Regions from separate parts of the Exiguobacterium sp. PvP048 genome, predicted to be linked through region 2. Evidence: riboswitches for the same ligand, from Rfam matches in the RefSeq annotation. Region 2 holds a riboswitch; each other region holds the start of a gene.
The links. A riboswitch is a leader RNA that binds a small molecule or an ion and turns the genes downstream of it on or off. The one in region 2 is predicted to bind thiamine pyrophosphate.
Positions count from the first base shown of each region.

Region 1: another riboswitch for thiamine pyrophosphate. It lies ahead of tenA (thiaminase II); the one in region 2 lies ahead of tenI (thiazole tautomerase TenI).
Region 3: another riboswitch for thiamine pyrophosphate. It lies ahead of thiT (energy-coupled thiamine transporter ThiT); the one in region 2 lies ahead of tenI (thiazole tautomerase TenI).
Region 4: another riboswitch for thiamine pyrophosphate. It lies ahead of ABIC15_RS08660 (ECF transporter S component); the one in region 2 lies ahead of tenI (thiazole tautomerase TenI).

Region 1 covers NZ_JBEPSU010000002.1:249,265-252,491, forward strand. Annotated here, with positions in the region: gene ABIC15_RS05765 (DUF1002 domain-containing protein) at 135-1,016, opposite strand; TPP riboswitch at 1,207-1,312, shown strand; gene tenA (thiaminase II) at 1,387-2,082, shown strand; gene ABIC15_RS05775 (sporulation protein) at 2,150-2,923, opposite strand; gene ABIC15_RS05780 (class I SAM-dependent methyltransferase) at 3,040-3,227, shown strand, end outside.
Region 2 covers NZ_JBEPSU010000002.1:504,792-508,018, forward strand. Annotated here, with positions in the region: gene ABIC15_RS07020 (OsmC family protein) at 5-430, shown strand; gene nagZ (beta-N-acetylhexosaminidase) at 436-1,665, shown strand; TPP riboswitch at 1,725-1,827, shown strand; gene tenI (thiazole tautomerase TenI) at 1,918-2,514, shown strand; gene ABIC15_RS07035 (NAD(P)/FAD-dependent oxidoreductase) at 2,511-3,227, shown strand, end outside.
Region 3 covers NZ_JBEPSU010000001.1:178,460-181,686, forward strand. Annotated here, with positions in the region: gene ABIC15_RS00930 (amino acid permease) at 1-834, shown strand, start outside; gene ABIC15_RS00935 (thiamine diphosphokinase) at 900-1,508, opposite strand; gene thiT (energy-coupled thiamine transporter ThiT) at 1,508-2,068, opposite strand; TPP riboswitch at 2,132-2,238, opposite strand; gene rpe (ribulose-phosphate 3-epimerase) at 2,262-2,918, opposite strand; gene rsgA (ribosome small subunit-dependent GTPase A) at 2,920-3,227, opposite strand, start outside.
Region 4 covers NZ_JBEPSU010000003.1:162,218-165,444, reverse strand. Annotated here, with positions in the region: gene ABIC15_RS08670 (DEAD/DEAH box helicase) at 1-634, shown strand, start outside; gene ABIC15_RS08665 (50S ribosomal protein L25/general stress protein Ctc) at 985-1,656, shown strand; TPP riboswitch at 1,748-1,846, shown strand; gene ABIC15_RS08660 (ECF transporter S component) at 1,952-2,527, shown strand; gene ABIC15_RS08655 (ABC transporter ATP-binding protein) at 2,527-3,227, shown strand, end outside.

The sequences.
Region 1 (3,227 bases), 260 kb from region 2:
CATGAAAAATTGCGCGCAACAGATAAAGTTGTTCCATCAACCAATGCTTACACGCAGCAAAACCCATGTCTTCCCACCACCTTTTCTCATTCGATGACTCTATTTTACCATTTCAACCGGAACGAAAGAACAGATTATTTAAATAAGCCGGCAATGGAGTTGAAAAATGCACTTAAGCCGTCAAACAGCTTTGCAAAAAATCCTTTTGTTTCTTCTGAGGTTGCAAAGGATTGAATGTTTTGCCCGGCATCCTTCAATCCATTTTCAATTTGTCCCCAGTTGAGGTCTGCTTGCTCCATTTGATTAAACAAACCGGTCAAGCGTTCCATCTGGGCATCGGACAGATTGATGTTGTTGTTTTGAATGACTTGGACGATGACATTCTCGATCTCGACTTTTGTTTCCGGTTTTTGTTTGGCGATTTCCGCTTTGATTTCGTTCATCAAGTCGGCGACTTTGTCCGTTCCGACCGTTTTCCCAACGTCCGACGTGACGGACAATTCTTGTTGGGCCAAATCTTTTCGTTCATCCGTCAGTTTGATCCCGGTTTCAGCCGACGTCTGATCGTAGGCTTTCATGATTCCGGTCAAAGCCGAAGTGCCGGTTACTTTATAAGGGGATGTGATGGTGATGTCGGCATCGGTTACGCCGGCCGTGACGAGGGCATTCAAGTACATGTCTTTCGTCACCCACGTGATATTTTCCGTTGCGACGGACAGACCGTCACCTTTTTCGGCTAACTCGATCTTGGCGGAGGAATACATGCCGCCGCCGCGCTGGGACTGGGGAATATTTTTCCCGAGATATTTTTCTTCGTCCGCAGACGTCGCGATAATCGGAGTGATGCCTTCCGGTGCATTCAGGCGGGACAAGACCCATGTTTTATCCTTTGCCCCAAGCGATTCGCCCAGTGTGATGATTGTTTTATCGACGACCTGCTCGGCAGATGCAGCGGTTGGCAGTAATAGCATCGTGGCAAGTAATGCCGAAGCGGTCCATGTGATGGTTTTATTCATAAAAAATTCCTCCGTTATTTAAGTATCAGGTACTAAGTTCAGTCTAATCGACCGGTGACAGAAGAGAATCGGTCTCAAGAACGAGCTGGCATCGACCTTCCGTCATGTACATTGTACAAAAAAATCGAGTGAAATGACGAGAATGGGTCAATTCCATATCAAATCATGATAAACTCAAAACAAATCAAATAACGACCACTAGGGGAGTCAGTAGGCTGACTGAGACGACGGAGACGTGCGGACCCTTTGAACCTGATTAAGTTTGGACTTACGGAGGGAAGTGGCGTGGCTGATCCTCTTTTTGTGATCGTTTCACGTCATACCTGACAAATGGTGTGGCGTTTTTTTGATTAACAAAGGGGGAAACAAGATGACATTCAGTGAAGAAATCCGGCAAGCGGCAAGACGGTATTGGGACAGCAGCTTTATCCATCCATTCGTAACCGGCATTGCGGACGGAACATTGCCGGAAGAAAAATTTCGTCATTATGTTTTGCAGGATGCCTATTACTTAAAACATTTCGCAAAAATTCAGGCACGGGCCGCTTCGAAAGCACAGGACTTCGCAATGATTGCCGAACTTGCGGAACATGCGACGTCGACCTATGCTGCAGAACTCAGTCTGCATCAATCGTTTTTTGAACCGCTCGGAATTTCAGACAAGGTACTGGCAGAGTTTGAACCGGCACCGACTGCATACGCGTATATTTCGCATATGCACCATGCGAGTGAAGGAACGCTTGGGGAGACGATCGCTGCGATTTTACCGTGTTACTGGCTTTATTATGAGATTGGACAACAGTTACAAGCCGCGACACCGGCTTCACCGATTTATCAGCAATGGATTGCGACATACAGTTCGGAATGGTTCGAGCGGGTGGTCTTTGAACAGATTGACCGGTTAAATGAGTTGGCAGAGAAGGCGGGTGAACATGAACGCGTCCGGATGAAACAACATTTCGTCAGAAGCTGTTATTACGAATTGATGTTTTGGCAGATGGGCTGGGCGGAAGAAACGTTTGAACGGCAGTATGAACAGACGATGGAAATGACATCATCCAAGTAAAGAAGGAAATACAAACACCGGATCCGCTTATCGTCGGATCCGGTGTTTGTTCTATAGAAAACATCAATCAACTGTGGTGTTCAATCAAATCGGCGAGACGTTGCTTCACGAGTGACGGATTGGTTAAGTCCTGATTCGATAATGAAAGTTTTGTCATCGTCTCGTCGGTTCCTGCCATTTCGCTGAACAGCGAACCGAGACTGTGGGCACGGCGGTCAATTTGGACGACGATGTCGATGCCGGAGCGGTCCTGTAATAAAATGACTTCGATTTCGTCCAGCTTGTGAGCGTAATGTGTCCCGCGGGCAGAATACTCGAGTTCCTGTGCAATCGGCAAATCTTTCCGGAAACGTCCCGGTAATTTTTCTGTATCGGCCTTTTTTAAGCGGAATCCAAGATCTTCCATTGCTTCGAGGATGACCGATTGATGGTCGTTCGCCTTGACGACGACCGCGTCATGGTCGGAAGGGTCGACGGCTTGCGCGATGTCGAGGCCGGTCTCAATCCATGATTTCGATTGGCTGACGGAGAGTGGTGTATTAAAGGGAACTTGGAGTGTAAACGGAATTTCCCGTTCAACGCCTGCTTCGATTGTAAACGGTGCTTCATTTAATGCAAAACGGTCGAGTGTGAACGTTGTAAATGACGTACTGTCCCCGACTTCTTGTTTGTACTGGGTATTAAAGGCGAGATAAATCCGGGCGATTTCCTGATCGACGTTACCGCCTTTAATATGAACGACTCCTTGAATCGTTCCACCTGGTTCACATTGATCGTGCTCGAGGCGTGTATCGACGGTGGCGGCACCGATGCCGATTTGCGAAAGAATTTTTTTGAACATGTTGTGTTCCTCCTTAAATTAAGTATGACAGCCGAAAATAAAGCTGACTTGCTTGTCGAACGGGGACGAATTTGCTACAGTTTCGAAAGACCAAACAAAAAAGGACGGGACGATACGTGGAACTACACCAATTAAAAGACCTGCTCACTAAAAAACTGGAGGCGGCTTCACTCGTCCACGCGACGATCAGCGGTCCGCGCCAAAAATCAAACGATCTTCGTCGAATCAAGTTAAAGCCGATTCTACTTAAAGATACGTATGCAATCCAGTTAGAGTTTCAACATGAACGGATCATTAAGCATGA
Region 2 (3,227 bases):
CTTGATGCAAGCAACAGTCATTTGGAATCAAAAGATGGGCTTCAGCGGGGAGACCGAATCCGGACATCACCTAGCGATGGATGCAGCGCCGGAAAACGGCGGGGACAATCAGGCACCCCGGCCGACAGAACTCCTGCTTCACGCCGTCGCCGGTTGTACCGGCATCGACATTGTCTCGATTTTAGAAAAGATGCGCTTGACGCTGACGTCATTTGAGATGGATATTGAAGGAGAACGGGCGGATGATCATCCCCGGCGTTTCACGACGATCTCGATTCATTACCGGCTCGAAGGTGATTTACCGGACGATAAAGTCCGCCGGGCGATTGCCTTATCAAAAGACAAATACTGCTCGGTCTCACAATCGCTGAACGCAGAAATTGAAGTCTATTACTCGATCAACGGCGTCCGGAACGAGGAACCGATTTGAAACGGATGGTTCCTGTTCTGTTGGCAAGTGTCCTCCTCGCCGGTTGTGCTGACGAGCCGGTACAACCGGTCGAACCGCAACCGAAGCCGGCGAAGAAAACAAAGCCGCCGCAGCCGGATCGACCTTCTGCTGCTGAGCGGGCAGAGAAACAACTTAAAGAAACCGTCTCGAACATGTCGACGGCGGAAAAAGTCGATCAGTTGCTGTATATCGGTGTGACGGGAACAGCTTTGACACAAGCCGACCGAACGCTGTTGCAGGATCATGCACTCGGTGGTGTGCTGTTACTCGGCGGCAACATCACGTCGACCGATCAACTGAAAACCTTTACGGCAGCGATTGCTGAAGCCCAACCGGCTGATGCAAAAGCGTTTCTCGGCTTTGACGAAGAGGGCGGACGCGTCAGTCGGGTCCCGGACGCACAGCTCAAATTATCACCGAGTCTGTCGTTCGGTCAAAAAAATGATCCGGCATTGATGAAGGAAGTCGGACAGACACTTGGTTCGATTTCCCGTTTTTACGGCTTTAATATGGACTTCGCCCCGGTTCTTGACGTGAACAGTAATCCGGCGAATCCGATCATCGGCGACCGGGCCCTCAGTGCGGATCCGCAACAGGTCGCACGGCTGGGTGTGCCGTTGATGCAGGGAATGAAAAAAGAAGACATCGTTCCGGTCGTCAAACATTTTCCGGGACACGGTGACACGACGGTCGATTCCCATGTCGGTCTGCCGCGGGTCGATGCGACAAAAGCGGAACTCGAACAGACGGAACTGGTCCCGTTCAAGCGGGCGATTGAAGAGGGGGCCGAGATGGTCATGGTCGCGCACATCCTGTTCCCGGCCCTCGACAAAAACCGTCCGTCTTCATTGTCAAAACCGGTCATGACCGGCGTCTTGCGGGATGAACTGAAGTTTGACGGAGTCATCATCACGGATGATCTCGTCATGGGAGCGATTACGGAACAGTACGGTCTTGCCCAGGCCGCAAGTCTTGCGCTTGAAAACGGTGCCGACATGGCGATGTTCTCGGCTCCGGGTACGTATACGTCCGTCCACAAGGAAATCATGGCACGGATCAAACAAGATAAATTGTCGAGAGCCGATCTCGATCAGAAGGTCATCCGGGTTTTACGCTTAAAACAAACGTATGACTTGTCGCAAACGAAACGTGTCGACGAATACCAACGCTTGATCGAGCAGGTCAAAGCGGTCGAAGCGGACATGCGACATTAATCAAGGGTAGAACAAATCGGACTACCCGTGGTAAACTACAGGCGTACCACACAAATCAATATCTACACTAGGGGAGTCTCGCAGCAGACTGAGACGGAAGTATCCGGACCCTTTGAACCTGATCTAGTTCGTACTAGCGGAGGGAAGTGGATTCCGATCATTCATAAAGGATGCGACGACTGTCGCCCTTTTTTGTAGGACCACTCCATCAGTTCATGGGGTGGTCCTTTTTCGTGTGGAAAGGGGGAAATGATGACGCAGTTACATCTGTTGACAACCGGTCAACAGGGCTGGGAAACGCTGGAACATACATTACCGGAACTCGCGATGCGTGTCGACCGGATTCATCTGCGGGAACCGCTTTGGTCCGCACGGGAGTTGGTGACCTGTATTGAGTTTTTAATGAAATGCGGGGTGCCGGCGGAACGATTAATCGTCCATGACCGTCTTGACGTCGCTCTCGTCACCGGCATCGGGATTCAACTGACGACACGCAGTATTCCGGTCGATCGTGTCCGGAGCCGTTTTCCGGAACTGCGGATCGGTCAATCGGTCCATTCGCTGACGGAAGCGGCAGCAGCAGAACAAGCCGGTGCGGATTACGTGATGTACGGTCACATTTTTGAAACCGGATCAAAACCCGGTGTACCGCCGCGGGGACTGCATGCCTTAAAACAGATTGTCGAGCAGGTCTCGATTCCGGTCATTGCGATCGGCGGCATCAAACCGGGCAACGTTCAGGAGGTCATTGCGACCGGTTGTTCGGGCGTTGCCGTCTTGTCGGGGATTCTCGGGCAAGCGAATTCGCTTAAAGCAGCTGACCGGTTCCGGGAGGTGATGCAACGATGACACGACCAGATGTCTTAATCATCGGGACCGGCATGATCGGTTTGACGCTCGGCTATGAGTTGCTTAAACGCGGACAAACTGTCCGTTTACTTGACCAGTCGACAGCCGGACAAGGGGCGACACGGGCAGCGGCAGGGATGCTTGCGACAGACGAAGAACTGCCGGAACCGTTACACGAACTGGCGGCGCTGAGCCGGACGTTGTATCCGGAGCTGGTCCGGCAATTGATGGACGAGACCGGTCTCGGGAGCGGTTATCTGGAACAGCCGTTTTGCCTGCATCGAGGAAATCAATTCTTGACGTTCGAACAAGTCGGACAAATCGATTCCCGATTAGTGACGCAGGCTTTACGGAGCGCGATCGAACGACGGGGCGGAGTCATTGAAGAAGACACATCTGTTTCGCAGCTCGTTCGGGACAAACAGCGGATCATCGGCGCCGAGACGAACCGGGGTCTGCGGACAGGCAGACAAATCATTGTCGCCAGTGGTCGTGGATCGGAAGCCGTGTTACGTTCGATCGGCATCACAATCGATACATGTCCGGTCAAGGGGGAATGCCTGTCCGTGCGCCTCATGACCGGATGGCTCGACCGGACACTGTTTAATGAACAGGTGTACCTCGTTCCGAAAGCAGACGGACGAATCATCATCGGAGCGACGGAACGGTCCGGGGATGAATCGACGACCGTCAGTCTCGACAGTATTCGTTTG
Region 3 (3,227 bases), on a different contig from region 2:
TTGTTCCCGAACGGTGCGCTCGGAGTCTTGACGACGATGATCGCCGTCAACTTCGCATTCCAGGGGACGGAACTGATCGGGGTTGCGGCCGGAGAGTCGAACGATCCCGAAAAATCGATTCCGAAAGCGATCCGCAATACGGTTTGGCGGACGTTCATCTTTTTTGTTCTTTCGATTACAATCGTCGGCGCCTTGATTCCTTATGAAACAGCCGGCGGTATCAGCAGTCCGTTCATCATGGTCTTTGATGCGATCGGGATTCCGTACGCGGCCGATTTGATGAACATCGTCGTTCTGACTGCCTTATTGTCGGTCGGGAACTCGGGATTATACGCTGCTACCCGGATGTTATGGTCGATGTCTCAAGAAGGCATGATTTCGAAAAAACTTGCGATCGTCAACTCGCGTGGTGTACCGATGCGGGCGTTATGTTTTACGATGCTGTTTGCGATGTTATCGCTTCTGACCGCCTTTTTCGCGGAAGATACCGTCTTCATCTGGTTGTTGTCACTAGCAGGACTCGGTGCACAAGTCGGATGGATTTCAATTTCCGCTTCGCAGATTGCGTTCCGTCGTCAATTCATCAAAAACGGGCATGCTGTCAGTGAATTAAAATTCAAGACACCGTTCTTCCCGGTCTTGCCGATCATCTCGTTTTCTCTGAATATGCTCGTATTGATCAGCTTGGCGTTTCAGGCGGATCAACGGATTGCGCTGTATATCGGTGTTCCGTTCTTCCTCTTGACATGGGGTTGTTACCATCTGTTCGTCAAAGGAAAACATATTGCAGCTCAAACCGAGCGTCAGGCAGCCAGTTCCACGTTAGAATCTTGAACTGCCTCCACCTACAGAATCCTAAAAAAGCGTGTTCGTTAGGCAATCCTAACGAACACGCTTTTTCAATGGTCCGACAAACTCCGTAATGCGATAACTTCACCTGTGTGCACCGTCACTTTTGCCGGTCCCTGATTCGTCCATTCATTGCTGACGGTCAACGATCCGCCGACCGGGACATCGTGTTGTGTCAACGGATACTTGACCCTTTGGAGCGTCAAACGCGTCGGGACGAGCGGAATGAAGGACAGATAATGATACTGGTCTGCTTTGATGTCATACTGTCCCTGTTGCAGGAAACGGATCTCTTCCCGCTTCGTCATCAAACGGACGAGCGGGAATTGCTTTAACAGATAGACATTTTGAAGCGTCATATCCAGTCGTCCGCCGGTCGCACCGAATACCAGCACTTCCGTTGCTTCATAATGTTGACTGACGTAACGTAATGCCAGTTCCAAATCGGTCTCATCCTTTTCAGCCGGATGAATGATTGCCCCTTCCGGTTTGTATCCGAGCGAATCAAAGTCACCGATGGCCAAGTCAAAAGCGAGACCTTGTTGCGCCAATACGGTGACCCCGCCGTCGACAGCAATGACAACCGGCTTCTCCTCCATAAACGGTTGTAAGGATGGAATGTCTTCCGCCGGACCGGCTGCTACAATCACGACCCGCATCAGACACCTCGTGCCGAATAACGAAGAAGCCGTGGCGCCGTCGTAAACAGGAGCCCTGCGACAATACCGCATAACAGATAGGACGGAACCATATACGTCGCGTTATAGATCAAGGAATACGGAACGACCGGACCTTCCGCATATTCAGCAAAGAAGACGATTCCGCTGATGACGTGACAGACATAACGTAAGCCCGCACCTAACAATGTCGCACCTAATACAATCGCCATCAAACGGCCGTTCTTCCCGGCTGCTGCTGCTTTTTTAACTTGACGGGCAAACAGTCCGCTCAGTCCGACGACTCCGAACGCAATCGTATAATCGAGTAACGGCTGAACGACCGTCAGAATTTGTGGAGCGAACATCAGTTGGATTGTTCCAACGAGTGCTCCCGTCACGACCCCACCGACAACGCCGTGACGAAACGCCATGACGAAAATCGGTAACATTGCCAAACTGATGGAACCTCCTTGAGGCATTTTAAACGGGATCAATAAATCGAACACCACACCAAGACTTGCAAAGATTGCAATTTCCATTAACATTTGTAGCCGTTTCATCCTTTTTTCCTCCTAAAAATAAAATCGCAGGACGGCAAAAAGACAGTACGACGAACGCCGTACTGCCTGCGTGCGCCACATCCCTACGTCCGTCTGAACGGAACAGGTTCGAAGGGTTAAAGTCCAATCACTTCTCTCAGCCGCTTGACGCGACACCCCTTGCGGTCTTCATTCAATTTTGATTCTGCTCTTATTATACGTGAGCGGCATTCCGAATACTAGTGATTGCTTCTGAATAATCCGGCGCATTATAAATCGCCGAACCTGCGACCAAAACATTTGCACCGTTTTCGATACATAATTTGGCCGTCTCTGCGTTGACTCCGCCATCGATTTCAATCTCAAACGATAGATCATATTCCGCTTTCAGCGCAGCCAGTTGACTTAATTTCTTCATGACACCCGGAATAAAGGCTTGACCACCGAAACCTGGATTGACCGTCATCAACAACACCATATCGACTTCTTCCAGCACGTGTTCAATCATCGAAAGTGGTGTATGCGGATTGAGCACGACGCCCGCTTTCGCACCGGCTGCTTTGATCTGTTGCAGGACACGGTGGACGTGATTCGTTGCCTCGACGTGGAATGTCACGATATCAGCCCCTGCTTCAACGAATGCTTCGACAAAGTTTTCCGGACGGTCAATCATTAAATGCACATCCAAAATCATGTCTGTTTTTTGACGTAAACTGCTTAAGACAGGAAGTCCGAATGAGATATTCGGAACAAATTGACCGTCCATGACATCAAAATGAATGTAGTCGGCACCTGCCGCTTCTACTGCTTTGACATCCCGCTCTAAATTTGCAAAATCCGCTGATAAGATTGATGGGGCGATTTTAATCATGTTAATACCTCCGTGTCCGATTCTTGATTTCCTCTACAAACATACCATAATTCGTATACCGCGAACTCATGATTTCATGTGCCTCGACAGCCTGCTTAACGGCACAACCGGGCTCATTCAGATGCAGGCAGCCGCGGTATTTGCAATCATCCTGTAAAGCAACGAATTCAGGAAAACACCAACGTAACTCTTCCAGTTCCATTTCATGCGGAAAATCGAGATTCGAAAATCCCGGAGTATCCGCAATTAATCCATCACCGAGCGGCATCAGGGTCACGTGGCGGGTCGTATGGCGTCCGCGTCCAAGTG
Region 4 (3,227 bases), on a different contig from region 2:
AACGAAACGTGAGGACCGGATTAAGTTGCTGGCCGGTTTGACCCGCTTACGGCAGATTTGCTGTGATCCGGCGCTGTTTGTCGAAGATTATACAGGCGAATCCACAAAACTCGAACGTCTGCTGACGTTAATTGAAGAAAAATTAGCCGCCGGACACCGTCTGCTGATTTTTTCCCAGTATACGAAGATGCTGGCCCGGATTCGGGAACGACTGGCAGCACGACAAAGTGCCCACTTTCTGCTGACGGGTGAGACACCGGTTGAGGACCGGGTCGCACTGTGTGAAAGGTTTAATGCCGGTGAAGTTGATCTCTTCCTGATTTCCTTGAAGGCCGGCGGGACCGGTCTGAATCTGGCGACGGCAGATACCGTCATTTTGTACGACAGTTGGTGGAATCCGGCCGTCGAGCAACAAGCGGCTGACCGGGCTCATCGATTGGGACAGCAGTCACCGGTCGAAGTGATCAAGCTGTTGATGACCGGAACGATCGAGGAAAAGATGGCGGAATTACAAGATCGCAAAGCGACGATGATTGATGCCGTCTTATCGGATCAGAAGCCGGATATTTTAACGATTCGTGAACTCGTCCGTCTGCTCGATTCTCCCGCTTTTATCGATTCAGCAGGTGATTAACCACACAAATCAAAGGAAATCTTAAAAAAATGAAGGACCTTCAATCCGTTGTCTATCAAGAGGTTTGAAGGTCTTTCGACAATCAAATTCAGAAAAAAAGGTTTTAAGTTTTGAAAGACAGGGGTATATCTACATTAGCACCGTACAACACGGTCGCTTTTCAATTATTGTTTCTCAATATCAGCGTAATGACCTGGGAGAGAAATGCTACTTACTCACTTCGTTTTTCATTTCTGAATGAAATCCAGTTGAACTAGCATTTAGCGCATGAATTTCTGTTGGAACCTATTGTTCCACTCCTACATTCATTACCTTTTGAGGGCTATACCAAATTCAAGGGGGAAATGAACATGTCAGTAACATTAAAAGTAGAAGAACGCGAAGTACGCCCACGCTCACTTAGAAAGCAATTACGTCATGAAGGAAAAGCTCTTGGTGTCGTGTATGGCTACAAAGTGGAAAGCACACCGATTTCATTCGACGAAAAAGAATTGGTCAAAGTCATTCGTGATCACGGCGAAAACGTCTTGGTTGCTCTTCAAATCGGCGGTAAAAAGGTCAACACTTTGATTAACAAGCTCGATATGGATATCTTTACACCAACGATTAAACACGTTGAATTCATCGCGGTTAAAATGGATGAAGAAACAGAAGTTGAGACGGATATCGTCCTCGTCGGCGAAGCAGCCGGTGCAAAACTTGGCGGATTCCTTTCACAAACACTCTTTAAAGTAACAGTTGCCGCAACACCAGATAAATTACCGGAACGCATCGAAGTCGATGTAACGGATCTTGCAATCGGTGATTCAATCACAGTTGCTGATCTTCCGGAAGAAAAAGATTTCCGTGTCGTCACAGAAGGTGACATCCAAGTTGCAGCAGTCGTTGAATCGACACTTGAAGCTGAACTTGAAGAAATCGAAGAAGCTGAAGCACAAGCAGCGGATGCAGATGCATCAACAGATGATTCAGAAGAAACATCTGAAGAGCAAGCTGAAGAAAACAAAGAAGACAAAGAATAATCATTTCTCCCCTCCCCTCGCGGAGGGGTTTTTTAATGGGGATTGACAAGTCGGAGCGTCAGACGTACAGTGAAAGCTGTACACCACATTATACATCCACTAGGGGAGCCATTTGGCTGAGACGATTCACTTCGGACCCTTTGAACCTGATCTAGTTCATACTAGCGTAGGAAAGTGGAGCGGACCCATTCGTGCCCTTTTTCTGTCCCCGGACAGTTGACGCGACCGCTCTCTTTTCTAGAGGGCGGTCTTTTTGTGCTTTCCTTGCGGATGTACATCTAAAGGAGAACTGATTATGAACAGTTGGAAAATGAAAGAAATTATCGTCATGATGATGCTAGCGGTTGCGTGCGGCGTTCTCTACTTAGGCTGGTCGACGTTATGGTTGCCAATCTCTGCCATCTTCGGACCGGTCGGCTCAAACTGGATGTTCGGCATCTGGGTCATTGCCAGTCCCCTCGTCGCCTACATCGTTCAAAAACCAGGTGCGGCTTTGATTGCCGAAGTCGTCGCAGCCGCGGTCGAACTGTTTACCGGCAGTCACTTCGGTTTATCGGCTTTATTGATTGGACTTGCGCAAGGCATTGGCGCTGAGGTTGCTTTTCTGTTAGTCGGCTACCGGACCTTCAACACCTTCACCTTGATGCTGTCGGGCATGTTTGCGGCTGTCGGAAGTATGGTCTATAGTCTGGTCGTCAATGGGTTCGCCTACTATACGACGACGACACTGCTATTGACGTTTTCCCTGCAACTGGTCAGTGGGGCATTACTTGGCGGATTGCTCGCGAAAATCATCGTCGACTCACTCGTCAAGACGGGAACGCTGAACGGTTACGCCGTCGGACGACAACAGAAACGGCGGGCTGCCTGATGTGGTGCCGGAATCTGACCGTCCGCTATCCGGATCAAGACCGAGATGTTTTAAACGACTTGACCGTGTCGCTCCGGCAAGGAGAGACGACCTTATTGATTGGTCCGAGCGGCAGCGGCAAAACGACCTTCTTGCATACGCTTGCCGGTCTGATGCCGGAAACGATTGAGGCGGAAGTCACCGGTGAATGGCGCGCAGACGGAACCGTCGGCATGCTGTTTCAACAGCCGGACGATCAGTTTTGCATGCAGACGGTCGGGGCGGAAATCGCCTTCAGTCTGGAAAACCGGAGTATTCCCCGCGATGAAATGGAAGAACGAATCAGAACGGTGTTGAAACGGGTTGGACTCGACCTCGCCTTGACGACGCAAATTGCCGGACTGTCCGGCGGGATGAAACAACGGCTTGCTTTGGCCTGTGTGTTGGCACTCGAACCGGACATCCTGTTACTCGATGAACCGACGGCGCAACTCGATCCGCACGGCCGCCGATTGATGATGGAGCTGATTGAAGAATTGCATCACAATCCGAACGTGACACTGGTGTTGATCGAACATCAACTGGAAGAATGTGTGACGTTTGCTGACCGTGTGTTGGTCTTTCGGGAAGGACAGCTGAGGCTTGACGGTTCCCCGCTTGAAGTCTTCGAAGAGAAACGGGAGGAACTGATCCGGCACGGTATCATGTCGCCATTGCTCTA